Regions from separate parts of the Pseudomonas sp. DP-17 genome, predicted to be linked through region 2. Evidence: riboswitches for the same ligand, from Rfam matches in the RefSeq annotation. Region 2 holds a riboswitch; each other region holds the start of a gene.
What was found. A riboswitch is a leader RNA that binds a small molecule or an ion and turns the genes downstream of it on or off. The one in region 2 is predicted to bind cobalamin.
Positions count from the first base shown of each region.

Region 1 (6,293 bases), on a different contig from region 2:
TCCTTGAAGGTCTGGCGGATGTCATCGCGCTGCTCGGCGACTACGCCGGTGGCCTGGTCGATGTGGTCCAGGGTGCGGCTGATGCGGTCGACGTTCTCCTGGGAGAACATGCGGTTTACGTTGTTGATCAGGTTATTGATATTGGTCGCGATGTCCTCGCCGTTGGCCAGCAGCTTGGCGAAGGGCGAGGGGATGGTCTTGATCACCGGCACTTCGCCGTCCTTGCTGGCCAGCGGCGGGCTGTCCTGGGCGGCGCTGGAAAGCTGGATGATGGCCTGGCCGGTGACGCCGGTGAGAGCCAGCTTGGCGCGCGTGTCTTCGCGGATCGGCGTGCTGTCGTACACGCGGATGCGTGCGCGGACCTTGCGCGGGTCGTTCGGGTCCAGGCGCAGGGACGTCACGTCGCCCACGCGGATGCCGCTGTACTGTACGGTGCCGCCTTCGGACAGGCCGGTCACCGCCTCGTTGAAGATCACGTCGTAGATCTTGTAATGCTGGTCGTTGCTCGACTGCGCCAGCCACAGCGCGAAGAGCAGCGCGCCGATCGACACGACCAGGGTGAACAGGCCGATCAGCACATGATGGGCACGGGTTTCCATTCAGCTTTCCTCCCGCAGGTGTTCGGTGGCCTGCAGCGCGGCACGGCCGCGGGGGCCGTGGAAGTAGTCCTGCACCCAGGCGTCGTCGGTCTGGGCGACCTGGTCCAGCGGACCTACCACCAGCACGCGCTTCTGCGAGAGCACGGCGACGCGGTCGCAGATGGTGTAGAGGGTGTCCAGGTCGTGGGTGACCAGGAACACGGTGAGGCCAAAGGCGTCGCGCAGGGTCAGGATGAGTTGGTCAAAAGCCGCCGCGCCAATCGGGTCGAGGCCGGCGGTGGGCTCGTCGAGGAACAGGATGTCCGGGTCCAGCGCCAGGGCGCGGGCCAGGGCGGCGCGCTTGACCATACCGCCGGAGAGCTCGGCTGGGTATTTGCCGCCGGCATCCGGCGGCAGGCCGGCGAGGGAAATCTTCACCTTGGCCATGAATTGCGCGTCGGCGCGGGACAGCCCGGCATGCTCGATCAGTGGCAGGCAGATGTTCTCGCTCACGGTCAGGGAGGAGAACAGCGCGCCGTTCTGGAACAGCACGCCGAAGCGCCGTTCCAGCTTCGAGCGCTCCAGCGGCGGCAGCGCCGGCAGGTTCTGCCCGAACACATGCACGCTGCCTTCGCTGGGTTGGCGCAGGCCGATGATGCTGCGCAGCAGCACCGACTTGCCGGTGCCCGAGCCGCCGACCACGCCGAGGATCTCGCCCTTCATCACGTCGAGATCCAGGTGCTCGTGCACGGCGTGGGTGCCGAAGCGGTTGGCCAGGTCACGGACGACGATGATCGGTTCGCTCACCAGCCCATCTCCATGAAGAACAGCGCGAAGACCGCATCCAGCAGGATCACCACGAAGATCGACTGGACCACGCTGGAGGTCGTGTGCTCGCCCACCGACTGCGCGCTGCCGCTGACCCGGAAGCCTTCCAGGCAGCCGATCACGGCAATGATGAAGGCGAACACCGGGGCTTTGACGATGCCCACCAGGAAATGCTGCACGGCAATGTCGTTCTGCAGCATGTAGAGGAACATGCGCGGTGAGATATCCAGGCTCAGGGCGCAGACCACGCCGCCGCCGAAGATGCCGGAGATCATCGCCAGGAAGGTCAGCATCGGCAGGGTCAGCAGCAGGGCCAGCACCCGTGGCAGCACCAGCAGCTCCATCGGGTCCAGGCCCAGCGCCTGGATGGCGTCGATCTCCTGGTTGGCCTTCATCGAGCCGATCTGCGCGGTGAAGGCGCTGGCGGTGCGGCCGGCGAGCAGGATCGCAGTGAGCAGTACGCCGAATTCGCGCAGGAAGGAGAAGCCCACCAGGTCGACGGTGTAGATCTGTGCGCCGAATTTCTGCAGCACCGTGGCGCCGAGGAAGGCCACCACCGCGCCGACCATGAAGGTCAGCAGGGCGACGATGGGCACGGCGTCCAGCCCGGTTTCCTCCATATGCGCGGCCAGCGAGGTGAGGCGCCAGCGACGCGGGCGCAGCAGGTTTCTGAGCAGCGTCTGCAGGGTCAGGCCGATGAAGCCGAGCACGCCGACCAGGTGTTCGCGGAAGGTCAGGGTGGCGATGCCGATGCGTTCCAGCACATCGACCAGCGCGTTGCCCGGCTCCGGTGCCTTTTCGTCCAGGCGGCACTGGGTGATGGCGCTGCCGACGGCGCGCAGCAATGCCTGGCGTTCGGCGGGAAGGTTGCGGGCGATCTGCTCCAGCTGGCTCATGCGCGCACCGCCGATGATCTCGGCAAGCAGCGCGGCGCCGGCGGTGTCCAGCGCGCCGAGACCGGCAAAATCCAGCTCGGCGGGGCACTCTGCGTGGCGCTGAGCGGCAACCTGGGCTTCCAGCGCGGAGAAATGCGCGAGCGTCCAGTCACCGCTGACGTGCATCAGTGGTGGGCTGGCGGAGGGGTCGAGTTGAAGCTGGCCGGGCTGGGCGGTCATCGTCATGGTTCGCATTCTAGCGGAGTTACACACTGCCATGATTGGACATGTGTGTCGCCTTTTAGAGCGGCTGCCCGGAGTTGTGACCCGCTCGGCGACATCCTCTTCAATTGACGCCCCAGGCCGCCAGCCACTAAGCTGCGCGCCTGCTTCAGGTGCTCTCGGTGCGAGCCGCGAGTGAAACAGGGAAGCCGGTGACATCGATGCGCAATCGACCATTCCGGCGCTGCCCCCGCAACGGTAAGCGAGCCTCGAACCGCAATCCGCCACTGTGCTCCGGCATGGGAAGGCGCGGTTCTTCGGAAACGCCACGCGCTTCCACTCGCAAGCCCGGAGACCGGCCTGTCGCATCGCATGGCATCGCGGGAGGCGCTGCCGACGCCGGCCGCCTGCGCCGCGCGTTGCCGTCCTCCGCCTGCCCCGACTGGTCAGTGCCGCGCGGGTGAGAGCGGCGGAGAATCCTTCAGTTGAGTTCCCTGTTCCCCAGGTCGACAGCCCGCGTGCTGGGCGACCTCTGCCGCATGCGCCCGCGCGCGCCACTGGCTCGTCTGCCCATTCAATTTCTCGTGCGCTGCTACCCGGCCGGCGGCCTGACGCCTGCGCAATGCCTATCTGGAGCATCCTTTCATGACTGAATCCCCGGAAAAGGACGAGCGCCATCGCTCGCGCATGCAGCGCAAGAAGGAGGTGATCGACGAGAAGATCGCCCAGGCCCAGGGCGAGCGCGGCGTGTTCCTGGTCAACAGCGGCAACGGCAAGGGCAAGAGCAGCTCGGCCTTCGGCATGGTCGCCCGCGCATTGGGCCACGGCATGAAGGTGGGCGTGGTGCAGTTCATCAAGGGCGCCGCCACCACCGGCGAGGAAGCGTTCTTCCGCCGCTTTCCCGATGAGGTCAGCTTCCACGTGATGGGCGAAGGTTTTACCTGGGAAACCCAGGACCGCCAGCGCGATATCGCCAAGGCGCAGGCGGCGTGGGAAGTCGCGCGCCAGCTGCTGGCCGACCCGGAAGTGGGCCTGGTGGTGCTGGACGAGGTGAACATCGCCCTCAAGCACGGCTACCTGGAGCTGGACACCGTGCTCGCTGATATTGCGGCGCGCCCGCCCATGCAGCACGTGGTTGCGACCGGCCGCGGGGTGCAGCCGGCCATGGTCGAGGCTGCGGATACCGTGACCGAGATGGGCCTGGTGAAGCACGCCTTCAAGGCCGGCATCAAGGCGCAGAAAGGGGTGGAGTTCTGATGCATCCCGTTGTGGCGGAGCGCGCCCGATGAGCTCGCGCCAATGCCCCGCATTGCTGATCGCCGCGCCCGCTTCGGGCCAGGGCAAGACCACCGTGACCGCCGCCCTGGCGCGCCTGCACACGCGCCTCGGACGCAAGGTGCGGGTGTTCAAGTGCGGACCGGATTTCCTCGACCCGATGATCCTCGCCCGCGCCAGTGCTGCGCCGGTCTACCAGCTGGACCTTTGGATGGTCGGCGAGCGGGAGAGCCGCCGCCTGCTCTGGGAGGCGGCCGGCGAGGCCGACCTGATCCTCATCGAGGGCGTGATGGGCCTGTTCGACGGCTCGCCCTCGGCGGCCGACCTGGCGCGGCGCTTCGATGTGCCGGTGATGGCAGTGATCAACGGCCAGTCCATGGCGCAGACCTTCGGTGCGATGGCGGTCGGCATGGCGACCTACCAGAGCGACCTGCCGTTCTCCGGCGTGCTCGCCAACCGCATCGGCAGCCAGCGCCACCGCGACCTGGTGCGCGACAGCCTGCCGGAATGGATTCGCTGGTATGGCGCGCTGCCGCGCGATACCGAAGTGGAGTTGCCCAGCCGCCACCTCGGCCTGGTGCAGGCCGACGAACTGGCCGACCTCGACGCCCGCCTGGACGCCGCCGCCGATGCCCTGGCGGCCAGCGCGAGTACCGAGCTGCCGGCGCCGGTGAGCTTTGCCGCGCCCGAGCCACGCAGCCAGCCCTCCGGCCTCGATGGCGTACGCATCGGTGTGGCGCGGGACAATGCCTTTGCCTTCCTCTATCAGGCCAACCTCGACCTGCTGAGCGAACTGGGCGCCGAACTGGTGTTCTTCTCGCCGCTGCGTGACGTGGCGCTGCCGGAGGTGGACAGCCTCTACCTGCCCGGCGGCTACCCGGAGCTGCACCTGCGGGCGCTGGCCGAGAACCGCGCGATGGCCCAGGCCATCCACGCGCACCACGAGATGGGCAAACCGATCCTCGCCGAGTGCGGAGGCATGCTCTATCTGCTCGACGCGCTGACCGACGTAGCCGGCGAACGCGCGCCGCTGCTTGGCCTGCTGCCGGGCGAGGCACGCATGCAGAAACGCCTCGCCGCGCTAGCGCTGCAGGCCGTGACGCTGCCCGAAGGCACCCTGCGCGGGCACACCTTCCACCACTCGATGCTCGACAGCCGCGAGAAACCGTTGGCCTGTGGCGTCTGCCCCAACGACAAGCCGGTGGCCGAAGCGGTGTTCCGCCGCGGCCGGCTCACCGCCTCCTACATCCACTTCTACCTGCCGTCCGACCCGGACGCCGCAGCAGCCCTGCTCAGACCATGAAGAGCGTCGGACCATGACCGAGCACGCCTACAGCCTTGAGGAGCGCGCCGCGCTCTACCGTGCCATTGCCGAGCGCCGTGACATGCGCCACTTCAGCGGCGGCACGGTGGCGCCCGAACTGCTCGCGCGTTTGCTCGAAGCGGCTCACCAGGCGCCCAGCGTCGGCCTGATGCAGCCGTGGCGGTTTATCCGCGTCACCTCGCGAGAACTGCGTGAATCGATCCATGCGCTGGTGGAGGAAGAGCGTGTGCGCACCGCCGAGGCGCTCGGCGAGCGTTCCGACGAGTTCATGCGGCTGAAGGTCGAGGGTGTGCTCGACTGCGCCGAGGTGCTGGTGGCCGCGCTGATGGAGGGGCGCGAGGCGCACGTCTTCGGCCGTCGCACGCTGCCGAACATGGACCTGGCCTCGCTCTCCTGTGCCATCCAGAACCTCTGGCTGGCTTCCCGCGCCGAAGGTCTGGGGATGGGCTGGGTCTCGCTGTTTGATCCGGCCGCGCTGGGCGAGCTGCTCGGATTGCCGGCAGGAGCGGAGGCCGTGGCGGTGATCTGCCTGGGGCCGGTCAGCGAGTTCTATCCCGCGCCGATGTTGGCCCTGGAAGGCTGGCGTCAGCCGCGCTCGCTGGACGAGCTGGTGTTCGAAAACCGCTGGGGAGAGAAGGCATGAGCCTGGCCTTGCTGAGCGTCCTCGGCGTGGCGCTGGACGCCCTGCTGGGCGAGCCGAAACGCTGGCATCCGCTGGTGGCGTTCGGGCGGTTGGCGGATCGATTGGAGCGGAGGTTCAATCGGTCGCGTGCGCCAGAGCGCCCTCTCCCTGAAGGGAGAGGGGATATTCGTGCCGTGCCACATTCCGATATTTCCGGCGAGCACAGTGCTGGCCAGCAACTCCAGATTAACTCCCTCTTTCTTCAGGGAGAGGGTGGGGGAGAGGGGGCATCAAGCCACTCCGAAATCTCCAGAAGCGATACCCCCGGCCTCGGCTGGCGCAGCCATGGCGTCACCGCCTGGGTGCTGGCGGTGATCCCGCTGACGCTGGTCGCGCTGCTGCTCAGTCTGCTGCCCTATGTCGGCTGGGTTGTACAGGCGCTCGCGCTGTATGCCGCGCTAGGCCTGCGCAGCCTGGGCGAACATGCCGAGCCGGTGGCAGTCGCCCTGCGCGCCGGCGACCTGAATGAAGCGCGGCTGCGCGTGGGCTACATGGTCAGCCGCGAAACC
Region 1 is NZ_JAKSXG010000001.1:696,509-702,801, reverse strand. It holds gene MJ122_RS03310 (MlaD family protein) at 1-599, opposite strand, end outside; gene MJ122_RS03305 (ATP-binding cassette domain-containing protein) at 600-1,385, opposite strand; gene MJ122_RS03300 (MlaE family lipid ABC transporter permease subunit) at 1,382-2,527, opposite strand; cobalamin riboswitch at 2,658-2,882, shown strand; gene cobO (cob(I)yrinic acid a,c-diamide adenosyltransferase) at 3,149-3,760, shown strand; gene MJ122_RS03290 (cobyrinate a,c-diamide synthase) at 3,789-5,081, shown strand; gene bluB (5,6-dimethylbenzimidazole synthase) at 5,095-5,745, shown strand; gene cbiB (adenosylcobinamide-phosphate synthase CbiB) at 5,742-6,293, shown strand, end outside.
Region 1: another riboswitch for cobalamin. It lies ahead of cobO (cob(I)yrinic acid a,c-diamide adenosyltransferase); the one in region 2 lies ahead of cobW (cobalamin biosynthesis protein CobW).

Region 2 (6,293 bases):
CCGAACACTTCACGCAGCCAGAAGTAGAAAGCGAGGTAGCCGTGGGGCGGCACCAGTGACGGGTCGTGGTAGATCGCTGCTGCGTCGAGCTGGTAGCCGCGCGCTGGCTGGATGCCGACGAAGCCGAGGCCGAAGCGCAGGCCAGCGACCATCATCCGGCCGCTGCGGAACATCGGGTCCTGTTGCGGCTCGCCCCAGCGCTCGCGCACGGCTTGCTGGTTGGCCTCGGGCAGTCGCGCGAAGCAGGCGAGGTAGTCGTCCAGCGCCAGGCTCTGCGCGCAGGGGCGCAGGTCGAGGCTGTCGAGGTCGTTGCTGACGCCGCCGAGCAATTGCTGGATCAGCGCGGTGCCGGAATCGGGCAGGCCGGCGACCGGGTAGCCCTGCGCCTCCAGCGCACGCAGGATGTTCAGCGCGGCGGCCGGCGTATCGAGGCCGACCCCATTGCCGATGCGTCCGTCGCGAGTCGGGTAGTTCGCCAGGATCAGCGCCACGCGCTTGTCGGCGTTGGCCTTGCGTGCGAGCAGCATCCAGCGCCGCGCCAGTTCGGCGACGAAGTCCATGCCCGGCCGGTGCGGCAGGTAGCAGACCACGTCGCTCTGGCTGCGCTCGCTGCGCCAGGCCAGGCCCTTGAAGCTGATCGGCCGGGTGATGAGACGGCCATCCAGTTCCGGCAGCGCGATGTGCATGGCCAGGTCGCGCGGGCCGAGGCCCTGCGGGTTGGCGCGCCAGAGGTCGAGGTTATCCAGCGAGCAGATCGCTTGCAGCACCGGCACGTCGCGGCGGAACGGCCGGTCCTGCGGCGCCTCCGGGTTCGACTGGGCGAAGCCGGTGGTGTTGATGATCAGTTCGGCGTTGGCGCTATCGAGCAGGTTTTCCACCGCTTCCAGGCACGCAGCTTCCTTGAGGCTGGCGATGGCGATGGGTAGCGGGTTGATACCCTGGGTCTGCAGGCGTTCGCAGAAGGTGTCGATGAAACCGGTGTTTGCTGCTTGCAGGTGTGTGCGATAGAACAGCAGCGCCGCGACCGGGCACTCAGGATTCCAGTCGGCCTGCCAGCGGGCGAGATCGCAGCTGCCGGTCCGCGGGTGATACAGGGCGACGCGCGGCAGCGTCTGCGGCTCGCTCCACGGGTAGTCGCGTTGCAGATGGCGCGTGGCGAGACAGGCGAAGAACTGCCGGGCATTTTCCATCCCGCCCTGGCGCAGGTATTGCCAGAGGCGCTCGGCGTCCTGCGGGGCAACGCTGCACAGGGCGGTCAGTTCGGGGTCTGGCTTGTCGTCGCCGGGTACCGCGATCAGCGTGACGCCGCGCTCGGCCAGCGTCGCCAACTGCTCCATGCCGTAGCGCCAGTAACCGACGCCACCGTGCACGGAAATCAGGATGACCTTGGCGTGCTGCAGCACTTCGTCGACGTAGAGGTCCACCGAGGCGTGGTTCTGCAGCTGCATCGGGTTGGCCAGCCGCAGGCTCGGGTAGTCCTCCGGCAGTTCGCGGGCGGCCTCGGCGAGCAGCGCCAGGTGCGAGTCGCCGCTGCAGAGGATCACCAGCTCGGCGGGTGTCTGGGCCAGGTGGGCGATGCCGTCGTCGGGGACGAAACCGCCGGGTTGGGTGCGCAGCAGGTGCATGCGGAAACCTCTATCGCTCGGTCAGGAGCGCCCTCTCCCCAGCCCTCTCCCTGAAGGGAGAGGGGGCCGGTTCAGTGTGCGCGCAGGTTCTGTGCTCACAGGCGAGCATGGCGTTTGCCCATGCACTTTTTGCCGGCGAAGCACCGATGTAGCTCCCCTCTCCCGCTTGCGGGAGAGGGGCTGGGGGAGAGGGGAGCGGCTTCACGCCAGAGCAGTACGCAGCTCGTTGGCGATGGTGGCCTGGTCCAGTTCCTGGCCGATCACCACCAGGCGGGTGCCGCGGGTTTCGTCGCTGCGCCAGGCGCGGTCGAAGTGCTTGTCGAAGCGCTTGCCGACACCCTGCACCAGCAGGCGCATGGGCTTGCCGGGGATGGCGACGAAGCCCTTGATGCGCAGCACGGCGTGGCGCTCGACCAGGGCGTTCAACGCATCGAGCAGGGCGCGCTCCTCCACTTCCGGAAGGTCGACATGGAAGGAGTCGAACTCGTCGTGGTCGTGGTCTTCATGGCCTTCGTGGTCGTGGTGTGTCGGGCGGCTGTCGATGTGCAGCTCGGCCTCGGCGTTCAGCCCCAGCAGCACCGAGAGCGGCAGCTGGCCGGAGTTGGCTTCGACGATCTTCACCGCCGGTGGCAGCTCCTCGGCGACTTCGGCGCGCACGCGGGCCAGTGCTTCGGCGTCCAGCAGGTCGGCCTTGTTCAGCACCACCAGGTCGGCGCTGGCCAGCTGGTCTTCGAAGAGTTCGTGCAGCGGCGATTCGTGGTCCAGGTTCGGGTCCTGCTTGCGTTGCTCGTCCACCTGCTCGGGGTGGGCGGCGAAGGTGCCGGCGGCCACGGCCGGGCTGTCGACCACGGTGATCACCGCGTCCACCGTGCAGGCGTTGCGGATCTCCGGCCACTGGAAGGCCTGCACCAACGGCTTGGGCAGGGCCAGGCCCGAGGTCTCGATGAGGATCTGGTCGAGGTCGCCGCGACGCGCCACCAGTTCGCGCATCACCGGGAAGAACTCTTCCTGCACGGTGCAGCACAGGCAGCCGTTGGCCAGTTCGAAGACGCGGCCGACCGCCTCTTCTTCGCTGCAGCCGATGGAGCACTGCATGAGGATGTCGCCGTCGATGCCCAGCTCGCCGAACTCGTTGACGATCACCGCGATGCGGCGGCCTTCGGCATTGTCGAGCATGTGGCGGAGCAGGGTGGTCTTACCGGCGCCGAGGAAGCCGGTGACGATGGTGACGGGGAGTTTGGCCAGGGTTTTCATGCGCGCCTCGCAAGCGAAATTGGCAGGGCGGATGAAGGGCGCGCGCGCGGGTTCGCCGCGCAACGAAGGTCGCCACCGGATCACCCCGCCCGGTTGTCTTGATGCTGCACGAGGCAGGTCTCCTGGCTCACAGCCCTTTGGCGTCTCTTCGCCTTCCCGCCCGAATCGGCAGTGGCGCGTGAAGAGACAGGCTGTTCACAGTTGCGGGGGCAGCCGTGGCGCATCCGAAGATTTCCACGTTCCCTCTTAGCTCCGGCCGGTGCCGGAGAACCTCGAAGCAGGGGAAGGCTACGCAGCGTAGACGGGGCGGTCAATCGCCGGGGATCGGTTGACGCCTGCCGGCTGCCGTGGTCAGCTAGCGCGGTTCCAGGTGTCTCGCGCCACGCGTGCGAGGTGAAACGGGAAGCCGGTGCGTCCGCAAGGACCAGTCCGGCGCTGCCCCCGCAACGGTAAGCAATCGTAGGGTCATCCGTAGTCACTGTGCTGATGCATGGGAAGACTGACCCGCTTGGCCACAGGCCAACGTCGCAAGCCCGGAGACCGGCCTGGAGCTTTCGTTTTTGGCAAACCCGCGGTGGGCGGGCGCAGGCCGTGGCGCGACCGTTCCGGCGCGTTCGAATGCGTTCAACCTCTGCGTTCTCTTACTTTGATCTTCAGAGGGAACGTTCATGTCCAGCAGCACCCTGACGCACGCGTCGAATACTTCCATCCCCCTTTCCAAGCGCATCAGCCTGGCCGTCGGCGCCAGCCTGCTCGGTGCGCTGCTGGTGTATTTCGCCGGTTTCTCGCATCTGGAAGCGGTGCACAACGCCGCGCACGATACCCGCCATAGCGCCGGTTTCCCCTGCCACTGATGCTGTTCTGAGTCCAATCGGCTGCGCGTCGGCCATGCTGCGTTGGAAGACCGCCGCGGACGGCTCATTGACGGGAGCCAACTCCGCGCCCACGGCGATCTTCCGCCTTGCCTGGCTCTAGCTCGCTCGATTCGAGAGTCCGGAAAATAGGAAAGGAAAATGATCAAACGTATCGCCCAGACCGCCGGTTTCGCCGGTCTGATCGCCGCGCTGGTACTCACCGTGGTCCAGCTGCTGTGGGTGTCCCCGCTGATCCTCAAGGCGGAGACCTATGAAAAATCCGAGCCGGTAGCGATGGCCGAACACAGCCACGAGCACGCCGACGCTGCCGCCGCAGGCCACCATCACGACGCGCAAGCCTGGGAGCCGGAAGACGGCTGGCAGCGCATCCTCTCCACCACCGGCGGCAACCTGGTGGTGGCGGTGGGCTTCGCGCTGATGCTGGCGGGCCTGTTCACCCTGCGCGAGCCGGGCAGGACTTCCGAAGGCCTGTTCTGGGGGCTGGCCGGTTTCGCCGTGTTCACCCTGGCGCCGTCGTTGGGCCTCCCACCGGAAGTCCCCGGCACCGCGGCCGCCGACCTGACCCTGCGGCAGACCTGGTGGATCGGCACCGCCGCCGCCACTGCCGCCGGCCTCGCGCTGTTGGTGTTCGGCCGACACTGGGCACTGAAGGTCGTCGGTGTCGCGCTGCTGGCAGTGCCGCATGTGATCGGTGCACCGCAGCCGGAAATGCATTCCAGTCTTGCACCGGAAAGCCTGGCCCACGAGTTCATCCTCGCCTCGCTGGTCACCAATGCGGTGTTCTGGGTAGCGCTCGGCCTGCTCGCCGCCTGGCTGTTCCGCCGCTTCGCGCCGTCGGCCTGATCCACGCGCTATGCTCGACCCCGCAGCCGGCGCGGCCGTCTGCGGGGTTTTTATTTTCATCTGCCAGGAGAGCGACCATGACACTGGTTGCCGGCCTCGGTTGCCGCCGGGGTTGCCCGCTCGACGAACTGCGCGCCCTGCTGCGCGAAACGCTGGCCGAGGCCGGGCTCGACGAATCGAATCTCACCGCGCTGGCCAGCGCCACGCTGAAGGCCGACGAAGAAGGGTTGGCAGCGCTGGCCGCCGCGCTCGACCTGCCGCTGGCGCTGTTCACGCCGCAACAGCTTGCGGCCTGCGAGAAGCGCTTGGGCGAGCCTTCCGAAACCGTGCGCACGGCTGTCGGCAGCGCCAGCGTGGCCGAGGCGGCTGCGTTGCTGCAGGCCGAGGTGCAAGCGGGTGCGCCGGCACGTCTGCTGGTGGGCAAGCGCCGCAGCGATCAAGCCACTTGCGCGCTCGCCTTCATCCCCGTCGAATCCGCACAGGAGCCCACATGACGGTCTACTTCATCGGCGCCGGCCCCGGCGACCCCGAGCTCATTACGGTCAAGGGCCAGCGGCTGATCCGCAGCTGCCCGGTGATTCTCTACGCCGGCTCGCTGGTGCCGCCGGCAGTGCTGGAAGGGCACAGCGCCGAGCGCCTGGTGAACACCGCCGAACTGAATCTGGAAGAGATCATCGCGCTGCTGGCGCAGGCCCACGCCGAAGGCAAGGATGTGGCGCGGGTGCACTCCGGCGACCCGTCGCTGTACGGCGCCATCGGCGAGCAGATTCGCCATCTGCGCGAGCTGGGTATCGCCTACGAGATCATCCCTGGCGTCACCGCGACTTCCGCCTGCGCGGCGATCCTGGGTTGCGAGCTGACGCTGCCGGACATCTCGCAGACGCTGATTCTCACCCGCTATGCGAGCAGGACGCGCATGCCCGAAGGCGAGTCGCTGGCTGAGCTTGCGCAGCACCGCGCTACATTGGCAATCCACCTGGGTGTCGGCCAACTGGCGAACATCGTCGCCGAGTTGCTGCCGCACTACGGCGCGGACTGCCCCATCGCGGTGATTCATCGCGCCAGCTGGCCGGATCAGGACCAGGTCACCGGCACCCTCGGCGATATCCTGCCCAAGGCCGCCGCCAAGGGCTTCCGTCGTACGGCATTGATTCTGGTGGGGAAGGTGCTGGGAGCGGAGGGCTTTGCCGATTCGTCGCTGTACAGCGCGGAGCATGCGCACCTGTACCGGCCGTAACGCCTGTCCTGTGGCGTCACTGCAGGCGTAGGAGCGGACTCTGTCCGCGATCGACTCCACGCCGTCGCGGTATGCCAGGGAGCTCGGCCAACCCATCGCGGACGGAGTCCGCTCCTACGCTGGCTCAGGCCAGCCAGGGCTCCGCGCGCGGCAGCATGCCGCGGCGCAGGTACCAGCGCACCCACAGGTGTACGCCGAGTGCGGCGCACACTGTCAGTAAGATCGTCAGGCCTTCCGCTTCCATGGCAGCGTCCCTCGTCCGGGTTTCCTGCCTGACAGGGTAGGCCTGCGACAACACGTCGCACAGATACAGATCGTTTCCGAATGTGCGGATCAGTCGCACGCAGGCGTTCAGCCCTGCAGCGAATGGATGATCCGCCCGAGGGTTTCCATGGCCTGTTCGCTGGCCGTCGTCCACGGATGCCCATAGTTCAACCGCAGGCAGTGGCCGAAGCGTCG
Region 2 is NZ_JAKSXG010000010.1:324,272-330,564, reverse strand. It holds gene cobN (cobaltochelatase subunit CobN) at 1-1,625, opposite strand, end outside; gene cobW (cobalamin biosynthesis protein CobW) at 1,827-2,879, opposite strand; cobalamin riboswitch at 2,974-3,169, opposite strand; cobalamin riboswitch at 3,231-3,443, shown strand; gene MJ122_RS18210 (CbtB-domain containing protein) at 3,548-3,733, shown strand; gene MJ122_RS18205 (CbtA family protein) at 3,893-4,597, shown strand; gene MJ122_RS18200 (cobalamin biosynthesis protein) at 4,675-5,091, shown strand; gene cobM (precorrin-4 C(11)-methyltransferase) at 5,088-5,834, shown strand; gene MJ122_RS18190 (hypothetical protein) at 5,959-6,177, opposite strand; gene mapR (GntR family transcriptional regulator MpaR) at 6,186-6,293, opposite strand, start outside.

Region 3 (6,293 bases), 140 kb from region 2:
CCTACGAAACTAGGCACCTCGCGGACGAAGTCCGCTCCTACAGTTTCCGGGGGAGTTAGATCGTAGGATGGGTGGAGGCTAGGCGATACCCACTGGCAGTGCCAGGCACGATGGGTATCGCTTCGCTCCACGCCATCCTGCGAAAGCGCCGCAGCGCTGGCAGGAGTTACAGCTCCGGCGTCCAGGTCACCGCCAGCAGCGCGGTGCGGCCGGGTTCGCGGTAGGGACGGGCTTCGCCCATGAAGTCCATCGGGCTGGTCGGGCGCAGGTAGTCGCCCAGGGTGTAGTCGCGGTCCAGGGCGTTATCCAGCTTCAGGTCAAAGCGAATTTCATTGCTGGCCAGCCAACTGGTGCGCAGGTCGAGCACGCCGTAGCCGGACAGCTCGCGGGTGTTGGCCGCGTCGTCGTAGCGCTGGCTGACCGCGCGCCAGGTGCCGCCGACGCCGAAGGCGCCGAACTGGCGGTCGAGGTCCAGGCTCAGGGTGCGGCGCGCGCGGTAAGGCAGGGTGTGGCCGGTGTCGCGGTCGCGCGGGTCGATCAGGCTCAGGCCGAGGGCGGCCTGCCAGCCCATTACCTCGCGGGCGACGCTGGCCTCGAAGCCGGTTATGCGCGCCTTGTTGATGTTCTCCGGCTGGTTGCTGGTGCTGTCCCAGGCGATCAGGTCGTCGATCTCGGTACGGTACAGCGAGGCTTCCAGATGGGTGCCGGAGAAGTCGCCGCGCCATTGCAGCTCGTAGGTCTTCGAGGTCTCGGCCTTCAGGTCCGGGTTGCTCGCGCCGGGGTAGTAGAGGTCGCTGAAGGTCGGCGCGCGAAAACCTTCGCCGTAGCTGGCAATCCAGGTCTGGCTGTCGCCCACCGGCAGGCTGAAGGCGGCGTTCCAGCTGTTCTGGCTGCCGTAGGCCTGGTTGTTGTCGTGGCGGATGCCCAGTTCGGTACCGAAGCTCTCGCCCTTGAAGCTGTGCTGGGCGAAGAAGGCGCGGTTGCTGCGCTGGTCCTCGGCGAAATCGGTGGTGCCGTCGACCTTGTCCTCGTACCAGTCGGCGCCCAGCGCCAGTTGGTTGGCTTCGTCCAGCTGCAGGCGGTTGATCCAGCTCGCCGAGTGGCGGGTGGTTTCCAGGGTGCCGTTGTTCCAGCTGTCCGCGGCGCCCACGGCCTTGTTGCGGTCGAAGCTGCGGCCCAGTTCCAGGCGGCTGTTCCACATCGGGGTGATCTGGCCGTCGAGGTAGGCGCTGTAGCTGCTGACGCGGAATTCGTCGCGGGGCGAGCCCGGTTCGAAGTTGTAGGCGTCGTCGTATTCGTTCTTGCCGCGCTGGTCGTTGAGGTTCAGGCCGGCCTTCCAGTCCTCGCTGAAGCGGTGGTCCAGGTTCAGGTGCACGGCCTTGTTGCGCTGGGCATCGTGGTCGCTGTCGGCGCCGACGTTGTCGCTGGTGCGGTCCCAGCCCTGGCTCTCGTCGAGGCTGCCGCCGAGGTTGTAGCGGGTCTGTTCGTCGCCGCCGGAGAGGCTCAGGCTGCGTTCGAAGGTGCCGTGGCTGCCGGCGGCCAGGCGCACTTCGGGGTGCAGGCCGGCTTCGCCGCGGCGGGTAAAGATCTGGATGACCCCGCCGATGGCGTCGGCGCCGTACAGCGCGGAGCGCGGGCCACGGGTCACTTCGACGCGCTCGATGCTGTCGATGCTCAGGTAGTCCAGGCGGGCGATGCCGCTGCTGGCCGAGGCGACGCGCTGGCCGTCCACCAGCACCAGGGTCTGCGCGGTGCTGGTGCCGCGCACGGAGTAGGAGACCACGCCGCCGGAGCTGCCCATCTGCACGCCGGGCACGCGGGCGAGCAGGGCGGGAACGCTGCGCACTTGTAGCCGCTCGATGTCGGTGCGGGTGAACACGCTGTTGGCCGAGGTGGCTTCGGCACGCGGCTGGGCCTGGCGGGCGGAGGTGATCACCTGGTCGGAGAGCCGGTAGATGTCGTCGGCAGCGAAGGCCAGGCCGGGCAGCAGGCTGGTGGCCAGGGCGAGTCGGGTCAGTTTCATGGAACGTCCTCAAAAGCGGTCGGATGACTTTCGAGGAGGGCGTGGCAAGGGCGGACGCGCCGCACTTGACGGTGCGGCCCTCCGCAACACCTGTCGGGGCGTGTCGAGGGCGGTCTCCGGGCTGCCGACATCACATCGCCGCCTTCCCGCGTTGAGCAGTGGCGGATGGCGATGCTGCGCTCCATCAGGGGCGCGTCGGTTACCGTTGCGGGGGCAGCGCAGGTCTTTCACCTGCTTCCCGTTACCTCGAACGAAAACCGGCGCACCTTAGAGGGTGCGCCGGTGACTGGCAATACTCAGTGCGAGGGATGCGCTCAACGGCTGCCGAGCGCTTCCAGGCGCGCCTTCACCGCGGCTTCGATGCCGGCGGCGTCCAGCCCGCACTCCGCGAGCATCTGCGCCGGTTTGGCGTGCTCGACGTAGTAGTCCGGCAGGCCCAGGTGCAGGATCGGCTGCTGGATATTCTCGCGGGCGAGGAATTCGCTGACGGCGGCGCCCGCGCCACCCATCACCGAGTTTTCCTCGACGGTCACCAGCAACTCGTGGCTGGCGGCGAGCTGGCGCACCAGCTCCTCGTCCAGCGGCTTGACGAAGCGCATGTCGGCCACGGTGGCGTCGAACTGCTCGGCCACTTTCAGTGCCTCGGCCAGTTGCACGCCGAACACCAGGAACGCGACCTTGCCGGCCTTGCCTTCGCGGCGCACCACGCCCTTGCCGATCTCGACCGGCTCCAGCGCTGCCTCGATGGTGGCGTTGGGGCCGGTGCCGCGCGGATAGCGCACCGCCGCCGGGCCTTCGAAGTGATGGCCGGTGGTGAGCAGTTTGCGCAGTTCGTTTTCGTCGCTGGGCGTCATCACCAGCATGCCGGGGATGCAGCGCAGGTAGGAGAGGTCGAAGCTGCCGGCGTGGGTCGGGCCGTCTTCGCCCACCAGGCCTGCGCGGTCGATGGCGAACAGCACGTCGAGGTTCTGCACCGCGACGTCGTGGATCAACTGGTCATAGCCGCGCTGCAGGAAGGTGGAATAGATCGCCACCACCGGCTTGGCGCCGTCGCAGGCCATGCCGGCCGCCAGGGTCACGGCGTGTTGCTCGGCGATGGCGACGTCGAAGTAGCGCTCCGGGAACCTGTCGGCGAAGGCCACCAGGTCGGAGCCTTCCTTCATCGCCGGGGTGATGCCGACCAGGCGCGGGTCTTGCGCCGCCATGTCACACAGCCACTGGCCGAACACGCTGGAGTACTTCGGCCCGCCGGCCTTCTTCGGCACGGCGTGGGCGGGGGCGCCCTCGGGCTCCAGCTTGGTGATGGCGTGGTAGCCGATGGGGTCGATCTCGGCCGGGCCGAAGCCCTTGCCCTTCTTGGTCACCACGTGGAGGAACTGCGGGCCCTTGAGATCGCGCATGTTGCGCAGGGTGGCGATCAGGGTCGGCAGGTCGTGGCCGTCGATGGGGCCGATGTAGTTCCAGCCCAGCTCTTCGAAGAGCGTGCCGGGGACCAGCATGCCCTTGGCGTACTCCTCGGTGCGGCGGGCGATCTCCCAGGCGCCGGGCAGGCGCGAGAGCACCTTCTTGCTGCCTTCGCGCATGCTGCTGTAGGTGCGGCTGGAGAGGATCTTGGCCAGGTAGTTGGACAGGCCGCCGACATTATTCGAGATCGACATGTCGTTGTCGTTGAGGATCACCAGCATGTCGGCCTTGACCTCCGACGCGTGGTTGAGCGCCTCGAAGGCCATGCCGGCGGTCAGCGCGCCGTCGCCGATCACCGCCACCGACTTGCGATTGGAACCCTGCATGCGCGCAGCGATGGCCATGCCGAGGGCGGCACTGATGGAGGTGCTCGAGTGGCCGACGCCAAAGGTGTCGTACTCGCTCTCCGAGCGGCGCGGGAAGGCGGCCAGGCCATCCTTCTGGCGCAGGCTGCCCATGCGCTCGCGGCGACCGGTGAGGATCTTGTGCGGGTAGGCCTGGTGGCCGACGTCCCACACCAGGCGGTCGTCCGGGGTGTCGAAGACGTAGTGCAGGGCGATCGTCAGTTCGATGACGCCCAGGCCTGCGCCGAAATGGCCACCGGTCTGGCCCACGCTGTACAGCAGGTACTGGCGCAGTTCGTCAGCGAGGGTCAGCAGCTCCGCTTCGCCCAGCCGGCGCAGCTCGACCGGCGTGCTGGCGCGGTCAAGCAGGGGCGTGGCAGGGCGCTCGCGGGGAATCTCGTGAAACGTCGTGGGCATCAGGCTGATCGTTATGAGAAGGCAAAGATGCGGAAGTTTACCTGATGCGCCGGAATGCCCCAAGCAACGTGGGGCCAATCCATCGGACGACCGGATGGTCGGGGAATGGCTAGCTGCTCAGGGTGACCTCGCGGCATTTGCCGGCGGCCGGCAACAGGGGGGGCAGGGGAAAACGGCTGGTGCGGTGGCAAGTTGTCGCAGGGGGCCTCCCGAGGGAGGCCCGCTGTTTGACGCCTGGGTCAGATCACAACGTGCTGGGCAAGCTCGTCGAATTGTGCCGGGCGGACGTCGAGGGGGGCGCTATAGTGCTCGTGTCCTCCGGTGTTGGACGCTGCGTTGGAGAACGGCAGCACCGATTCACCCGTTTCCAGCATGCCGTGCAAGGACGGCAGGGCGCTCTTGCCGGCCGCCGGGCCGTCATTGGCCGGGACGTTGAAAGTCGCCATGTCGAGTTCCCAGCCTTGCTGGCCGACCATTTGTGCCGTGCTGTCGCTGTTCAGCGATTGTCCTCTGTCGATGACCAGGTGGAACGCATCTCCTTCTGCGACACCGTGGCCGACGTAGAAGTCATAGGAGCCCTCCTTGATGGCGAAAGGCGCGGTGAGCTGCCAGGTTCCGTCCTGCTGGACCAGGGCGCTACCCAGGCCGAGGGTGACGTTGGAGAGGGCGTGGCCATCGGCGTCGGTCGGGACGGCGCTGATGTTGATCAGATCGCCCGGGGTGCCGGTGCCGTGGAAGGTCGGACGGGTGTCGTCAGTGGTGGCGCCATTGGCCAGTTCACCGGTCACGGGGCCGACATGGTCGATGGCGCCGGTGATGGTGGCCGTTACCGGCAGCGGTTGCGGCTCAGGCTGGGGTTCCGGCTGAGGCTGAGGTTCCGGCTGCGGGTCCACTGGCTGCCAGTTGCTGGAGGACTTGTCGATGTCCAGGCGCAAGGCAGTCCCTGTCGTGTCGTGGCCGGCGTAGAAGTCGTAGGTCCCTTCTCCGAGGGCGTGAAGGGGGGTGAATTGCCAGGTGCCGTCCGGCTGGACCAGCGCGTTACCCAGGAAGATGGTGATGGCCGAAGCGGCTTTTCCGTCCGCGCCGATGGCGACGGCGTTGATATTGATCAGCTCGCCCGGGGTGCCGGTGCCGTGGAAGGTCGGACGGGTGTCGTCGGTGGTGGCGCCATTGGCCAGTTCACCAGTCACGGGGCCGACATGGTCGATGGCGCCGGTGATGGTGGCCGTTACCGGCAGCGGTTGCGGCTCGGGCTGGGGTTCCGGCTGAGGCTGAGGTTCCGGCTGTGGGTCCACTGGCTGCCAGTTGCTGGAGGACTTGTCGATGTCCAGGCGCAAGGCAGTCCCTGTCGTGTCGTGCCCGGCATAGAAGTCATAGGTCCCTTCGCCGAGGGCATGAATAGGGGTGAATTGCCAGGTGCCGTCCGGCTGGACCAGCGCGTTACCCAGGAGGATGACGCTGCCCGAAGCGGCTTTTCCGTCCGCGCCGATGGCGACGGCACTGATATTGATCAGTTCGCCGGGGTTGCCGGTGCCGTGGAAGGTCGGACGGGTGTCATCGGTGGTGGCGCCGTTGTGCAGTTCGCCGGTGACCGGACCCACGTGGTCGATGGCGCCGACGAGGACCGTTTCATGGTGTACCGGTTCGGCGGCCTGCACGTCGGTGATGTTCAGGCGGAAGTTGCTCGACTGACCCTGGCTGGAGCTGACCTGGAAGTCATAGAAGGCGCTCTGCGGGACTTGAGGAACACTGAATTGCCAGGTGCCGTCAGCCTGGACCACGGTCTGGCCCAGGGGGTAGCCGGCGAGCATGAGACCGGTGCTGTCCATGGCGGTAGCCCACAGGTGGAGGGTCTCGCCGGGATTGCCCGTACCGAAGAGCAACGGGGTGGCGACACTGGTGGTCTGGCCGTTGCTCAAGCTCTCCTGGGTCGCATCGAGAGCGCCAAGGATGACGGCGGGCTCGAATTCAGCGACCGGCGGCTGCCAGGGGGTATAGGCGGATGCGGAGTAGGCGTCGTTGCCATACAGCGGGCTGGCGGAGAA
Region 3 is NZ_JAKSXG010000010.1:184,646-190,938, reverse strand. It holds gene MJ122_RS17510 (TonB-dependent receptor) at 167-2,023, opposite strand; cobalamin riboswitch at 2,113-2,309, opposite strand; gene dxs (1-deoxy-D-xylulose-5-phosphate synthase) at 2,338-4,248, opposite strand; gene MJ122_RS17500 (Ig-like domain-containing protein) at 4,488-6,293, opposite strand, start outside.
Region 3: another riboswitch for cobalamin. It lies ahead of MJ122_RS17510 (TonB-dependent receptor); the one in region 2 lies ahead of cobW (cobalamin biosynthesis protein CobW).